2 linked regions of the Ruminococcus albus AD2013 genome follow. The protein of the gene in region 1 interacts with the protein of each later gene in a pairwise test. Links are inferred from orthologs where the notes say so. Each region holds a gene or a part of one and is shown on either strand. Other genes may lie near its edges. The genes, in order: sfsA and N773_RS0114900.

The links.
Region 2: the proteins of sfsA (region 1) and N773_RS0114900 interact in binary tests that used the Escherichia coli proteins (3 or more experiments, as listed by UniProt). The link is inferred for Ruminococcus albus AD2013 from one-to-one orthologs.

The regions. Positions count from the first base shown.
Region 1 is NZ_JAGS01000001.1:2,917,818-2,921,047, reverse strand. What follows is about bases 201-3,097. They hold sfsA (DNA/RNA nuclease SfsA), read left to right. Parts: upstream 201-1,264; coding sequence 1,265-1,930; downstream 1,931-3,097. Other genes in these bases: N773_RS0113030 (ParB/RepB/Spo0J family partition protein), read right to left, coding at 2,140-2,994; N773_RS0113040 (NUDIX hydrolase), read left to right, coding at 820-1,239; N773_RS0113045 (alpha-galactosidase), read left to right, coding at 201-815. Also shown: more of N773_RS0113045, read left to right, coding at 1-200. UniProt on the Escherichia coli protein: Binds to DNA non-specifically. Could be a regulatory factor involved in maltose metabolism.
Region 2 is NZ_JAGS01000001.1:3,304,694-3,307,925, forward strand. The notes cover bases 91-2,989. They hold N773_RS0114900 (glutamate-5-semialdehyde dehydrogenase), read left to right. Parts: upstream 91-864; coding sequence 865-2,115; downstream 2,116-2,989. Other genes in these bases: N773_RS0114890 (DUF6678 family protein), read left to right, coding at 91-413; N773_RS0114895 (GNAT family N-acetyltransferase), read left to right, coding at 418-834; rpe (ribulose-phosphate 3-epimerase), read left to right, coding at 2,156-2,803. Also shown: N773_RS0114885 (hypothetical protein), read left to right, coding at 1-7; more of N773_RS0114890, read left to right, coding at 1-90; N773_RS0114910 (dockerin type I domain-containing protein), read left to right, coding at 3,121-3,232. UniProt on the Escherichia coli protein: Catalyzes the NADPH-dependent reduction of L-glutamate 5-phosphate into L-glutamate 5-semialdehyde and phosphate. The product spontaneously undergoes cyclization to form 1-pyrroline-5-carboxylate.

The sequences.
Region 1 (3,230 bases):
TTCTCGACAACGCCAACATCGAGTATATCAAATGGGATATGAACCGCCAGCTGACAGAAGTCGGTTCAGCCGCACTCCCCGCCGAAAGACAGCGCGAACTCTGGCACAGATACGTCCTGGGTGTCTACGACCTTATGGGCAGACTCACCACCGATTATCCTCATATCCTGTTGGAAAACTGCTCGGGCGGCGGCGCAAGGTTCGACCCGGGTATACTCTATTTCTCACCGCAGATATGGTGCTCCGATGATACCGATGCCATCGAGCGCCTGAAAATACAGCACGGTACTTCCATATGCTACCCCTGTTCGACGATGGGTGCACACGTTTCCGACTGCCCCAACCATACCGTCGGCAGAAACACTCCTTTCAGAACAAGGGGGCACGTTGCCATGGTGGGAACTTTCGGCTACGAACTTGATGTCACCCGTATCCCGCAGGAAGACAGGGATATGATACCCGCCCAGATTGAGGAATTCAAAAAGTACAATCCTCTCGTCCGCACAGGCGACCACTACCGCATAGGCAATATGTTCGAGGATAATACATGGGATGCATGGATGTTCGTTGCAAAGGACAAGAGCGAAGCCCTGTTCGAGTTCGTGCAGGTAATGGCAAGACCCAATATGCGCTCCCGCCGCATAAAGCTGAAAGGTCTCGACCCCGATGCTTACTACTATGAGGAAAGCGAACCCGATAAGCTGATATCAGGTGCGGCACTTATGAACGCAGGTATCAACTGTGCAAAAGCATGGGGTGCCGACGGCATAAGCGGCGACTACTCCTCGAAGATACTACATTTTATAAGGAAGTGACCCCATGGTACAAGGATACAACTGCATGATAGTTCTCTCCCCCGAGGGCGACGAGTGGCTGATGTGCAAACGCAGAAAAGACCCCTACAAAGGGCTGTACAATCTGGTGGGCGGAAAGATAGAAAAAGGCGAAGATGGCGAACACGCCGCCTACCGCGAGCTTTTTGAAGAAACTTCCATCACCCGCGAACAGATAACCTTAGAACGCCTTATGACTTTCGATTACCCAATGGACGGCTGTTATGTGGAAGTCTGGGCTGGTCAGCTGAGTCAGCCCACCGAAGTCAGCGGCGATGAAAATGACCTCGAATGGCTTCCCTTAACCGAAGATTTTTTCGATATGAAAAAGTATGCAGGTGAAGGCAACATCGGTCATATGTTCGAGATACTGAAACTCCACCCCGAGCGATACCATATTAAATAACAGTCCCACTTTGAAAGGAACAAAGATGACATACCCGAACATTATCAAAGCCGAATTCCTGTCCCGCACCAACCGTTTTATAGCCGAGGTAAATGTTGACGGAAATCAGGAGACCGTCCATGTGAAAAACACTGGACGATGCAAGGAACTGCTGATACCGGGCTGTGAAGTCTGGCTGACCGAACCGGGCACCCCGAACAGAAAAACAAGATACGACCTTGTGGCAGTCAAAAAAAGTACAGGCGTACTTTTCAACATCGACAGTCAGGCGCCAAATAAAGTTATGCGTGAATGGCTGGATACTCAGGGCTATGACAAGGTGATACCCGAATTCACCTACGGCGATTCAAGGATAGATTTTTATATGGAGCGGGGAGAGGACAAATATCTTCTTGAAGTCAAAGGCTGTACACTGGAGATAGACGGTGTGGGCTACTTTCCCGATGCACCCACCGAGAGAGGTGTGAAGCATATCCGTGAACTGATAAAAGCGAAGTCCGCGGGCTACAATGCCGCCATCGGATTTGTGATACAGATGGACGGCGTAAAAGAAGTCCGCCCAAACACTGCAACCCACCCCGAATTCGCAACCGCCATCGAAGAAGCAAAAGCCGCAGGGGTCAAAGTGCTGTTTTTCACCTGCCACACCGAACCCGACTCCCTGACCATCGCAGGAATGACAGAAGCCTGAAAAACACCGACAGGAAATTTTCAACCTGTCGGTGTTCTTTATGTTGAAAACTCTGCGTGTTTTCGTGACGATATGACTTTGAAAATAAAATGTTCCACGTGGAACATTTCTCAACATCACGAACACCGCAACGTTGAAAACTCCCGCCCAAAAGCAGACCCATTTTCGCACCCAGATTTTTCAACACCCCAGCCCCGAACTGTTGAAAATCAGCCCCCTGAATTTTTGATCGTTATGGTATACTCTATGCAGTCTTCCCTGTCGATGCGTTTTGCAGTTGCGTCAACGCCTGCAAGTTTCATGACCTCCATTGCCTTGTTGACGGAGTTGAAAAACAGCCTGACATCTTTCAGCATGACGGCGCGTTTTTCATAGCTCGATTTTTTCAGTTCTTCCCTTTCAAGTCGGGCTATGTATTTTTCCAAAGCGTCAACTGTCCAGCCGCCCTCGATAGTTTTCGCAAGCACTACTTTTCTCTGTTCGTCATCTGCAAGTTTTAAAAGCGCTCTGGCGTGACGTTCTGTCAAACCGTGTTCGATAATAAGCTGCTGTTCTTCACGGCTGAGTTTCAAAAGTCTGAGCTTGTTGGCAATGGTAGACTGTGCCATGCCCAGCTTGATGGAAACTTCTTCCCGCGTGACTTCCCCGCCGTCGATAAGTGCGCTGATGGCTATTGCTTCTTCAAAACAGTTAAGGTCGCTGCGCTGGATATTTTCAAGCAAAGCCAGCACCGCCGACCTTCCGCGGTCAGCTTTGATAATGATACACGGAACGGTTTTCAGCCCCGCAAGCTTCGCCGCCCTTAGTCTTCGCTCGCCCGATATCAGTTCAATATTTTCATCGCTCCGTCTTACCGTCAGCGGCTGTATAATACCGTTGGCGGTTATGCTTTTTGCAAGGGACGTCAGTTCTTCGGCTGAAAAATGTTTCCGCGGCTGAGACGGGTTCGGTCTTATATCGCCGATGTTTATTTCAACTACTTTTCCCAGTTCCCGCAATTCTTCTTCGGGACTTTCCTGCATCTCCACAAAAGCCTTTGTGATAAAATCCGTTATCCTGTTCATCATCGCTCCTCCTTTTCATTAAGAAGATTGTACCACAGCCGCGGCAGATTTTCCATATACTTATACGGAGAATATTTCGTTTTTTGCCGACAGATTAATACCCTTGTCTTTTCAGTGTGACATCATTCACTTTTTTTGGCGGAACGTTTGTCGATTGAAATAAATAAACGTCAGCATAAAATGTTCCACGTGGAACAATTTAACTCACTAAAATCAAAGCACGACAAAATGTTCCA
Region 2 (3,232 bases), 390 kb from region 1 along the record:
GCTTTGAACCGAGGTGTATCATGACTGCTGACGAACTTAAATCAGAAGCTTTTCAGGCGGCACAGGCAAAAGGTCTTGAAAATTGTCTGAGCAAGGAAAAGTGGGATATCCTGCGGCGGGCTATGATGAACGAAATGCCGTTCCTGCCGACGTATACTGCAAAATTTATCACAGATGAAGAGCCATGCACCGAGGAAATAAACTGGCACGAAGCCTATGTATACGAGGGCTTGTTCAACGGTGCCTTTGCACTGGAATGGGTGAAGATACGACCATGCACCCAAAAGGTGCGCGGTAAACTTATTGCCCCCGAGATAATTGATGCGGGGAAAGAACTTGAAGATATACTGAAAAAGTATTCCATACCCTGTGAGGAAGAAAACGGCGTGTATACTATCTTCGGATGGAGATGAAATTATGGCTGAGATAGTTTTCTGCGAGAACGCAGATGAAGAACTTGAAAGATTCGTTGCTGATGGTTTTGAGGAACATTCAGCCGAGAACGGAACGTCAGCCGATTATAACGAGTTTACATTTGCCGCAAAGGACGGTAGTGATATCGTGGGTGCGGTGATGGGTCATGCTTACTATAATGAAGTACATATCAGCGAACTGATAGTACGTAAAGAATACCGCGGCAAGGATATCGGCACAGCACTGATAAAGGCTGTGGAAGACAGGTTCCGTGACAAAGGATATGATCACATCAGCCTTACAACTCACCGTTTTCAGGCGGCGGGATTTTATGAGAAGTGTGGGTTCACGGTGGAGTTCATCAGGAAAAGCCGCACCGATCCTAAACTGGATAAATATTTCATGGTAAAATATATTTGATAAAACGATTTTCTGAAAGGAGTTTTTATAATGGGTTACATCGACACACTGGGTCAGAAAGCGCAGGCAGCCAAGGGCACTATCGCTTTCGCTTCATCTGACATGAAAAATGATGCTCTGCTGGAGATAGCACATATCCTCCGCAGCAGCAAGAAAGAGATCATCGAGGCTAACGCTGTTGATCTCGAAAACGGCAGAATACGCAAGATGACCGAATCCCTGCTGGACAGACTTGCACTTAACGATGCAAGAATAGAGGGCATGGCAAATGCCTGCGAAGCACTTGCAAAGTATCCCGACCCTGTGGGCGAGGTAGTTGACGGAAGCACTCGTCCCAACGGCATGAAGATAGAGAGAGTCCGCGTACCTATGGGCGTTGTTGGCATGATATACGAAGCACGTCCCAACGTTACCGTTGATGCGGCTATACTCAGCCTTAAAAGCGGCAACGCAGTTATCCTCCGCGGCGGCAAGGAAGCTATAAACTCAAACAAATGCCTGGCTGACCTGATGCGTGTTGCAGTAAAGAGGGCAGGTTTCGATCCCGATATTATCCAGCTGGTAGAGGATACCGACAGAGGTATCGCACACGATATGATGACAGCTAACAAGTACATCGATATACTTGTTCCCCGCGGCGGTGCACAGCTTATCAAGGCTGTTGTACAGACAGCTACTGTTCCTGTTATCGAAACAGGCACAGGCAACTGCCATGTTTATGTTGATGCTTCGGCTGACCTGAAAATGGCTGTTGACATCGTTGATAACGGCAAGACACAGAGACCTTCTGTATGCAACGCTGTGGAGACCTGTCTTGTACACCGCGATGTTGCTGAGAAGTTCCTGCCCAAGCTGAAGAAGCGTCTTGACGAGCATAATGTGGAGATACGCGGCTGTGAGCTTACCAAGCAGATACTTGGCGGCTGTGTTGTTCCCGCTGATGAGGACGACTATGCAACAGAGTTCCTGGATTATATTATAGCAGTAAAGGTAGTTGATGACCTTGCTGAGGCTATCGAGCATATCTCAAAGTACAGCACTGGACATTCCGAGTGCATAGTTACCGAGAGCCTGTTCTCTGCGCAGGAATTCACTAAGCGTATCGATGCGGCGGCTGTATACGTAAATGTTTCTACACGTTTCACCGACGGCGAGATGTTCGGTCTGGGTGCCGAGCTGGGTATATCCACTCAGAAGCTCCACGCAAGAGGACCTATGGGTCTGCGCGAGATGACCACGACCAAGTACATCGTAACAGGCAACGGTCAGATAAGAAAATAAATACGGCTTCGTATAATATAATAATTAAGGTCGTGAAAATATGAAAAATCTTGTATCGGCTTCACTGCTGGGCTGTGATCTGGCAGATCTGAAAAACGAGATAAAAAGCATTGAAAAGGCAGGTGCTGACTGGCTGCACTGTGATGTCATGGACGGCGTTTTCGTGAACAATATCAGCTTCGGCACACCTGTGCTGAAATGTGTGAGGAAAGCGGCATCGGTGCCTATGGACACTCATCTGATGATAACCGACCCCATACGCTATATCGATGATTACGCGGGATTAGGTTCGGATAACATCACATTCCATCTTGAAGCGGCAAGCGATCCGCAGGCTGTGATAGACAAGATACATTCCCACGGGATAAGCGCGGGTATATCCATAAAGCCCGGTACTCCCGTTTCGGAGGTCAAGCCTTATCTCGGCAGTGTGGACATGGTGCTTGTGATGACTGTCGAGCCAGGATTCGGCGGACAGAAATTTGTGGCTGACACGCTGGAAAAGATAAGCGAGATACGCTATCTTCTCGACAGCATGGGACGTTCTGAAGTGAACATCGAGGTCGATGGCGGCGTGAACGGTGAGACTGTTAAACTCTGCCGAGAAGCGGGTGCGAATGTGTTCGTTTCAGGCTCTTACATCTTCGGCGCTGAAGACAGGAAAGCCGCTGTCAATTCGCTGAAATAATATCAGACTATATGATCCTGCCCCGAAGCATTTTAAAGTGCTTCGGGGCTTTTTGTATGCAGATAAGGTAAATCGGAGCACAGACCGCAGTTTCGCGCTTATATCATGTTTTCCTATAAATAAATGTTGTCTTGTTGAATATAGACAAAGCAGGCGCGGGAATTTCAGTTCAATTAACATGGCATATTATGTTGAAATTATATCAAAATTGTGATATAATTGATTTAGCGAAAATAACATATTAATTTACTCGAAAAAATTTAGAACAATTAACAAATTGACCCATGTGGTTCCGACGGGCGTGGAGGAGGATAGAAATGATAAAAAATCTGTTCAGAGGTCTGTTCACAGCAGCAATTGCATCAGCGGCTGCATTGTCTGCTATGGTGTGCGCAGAAGCCTATGAGCTTGAAAGGCATACGCAGTCCG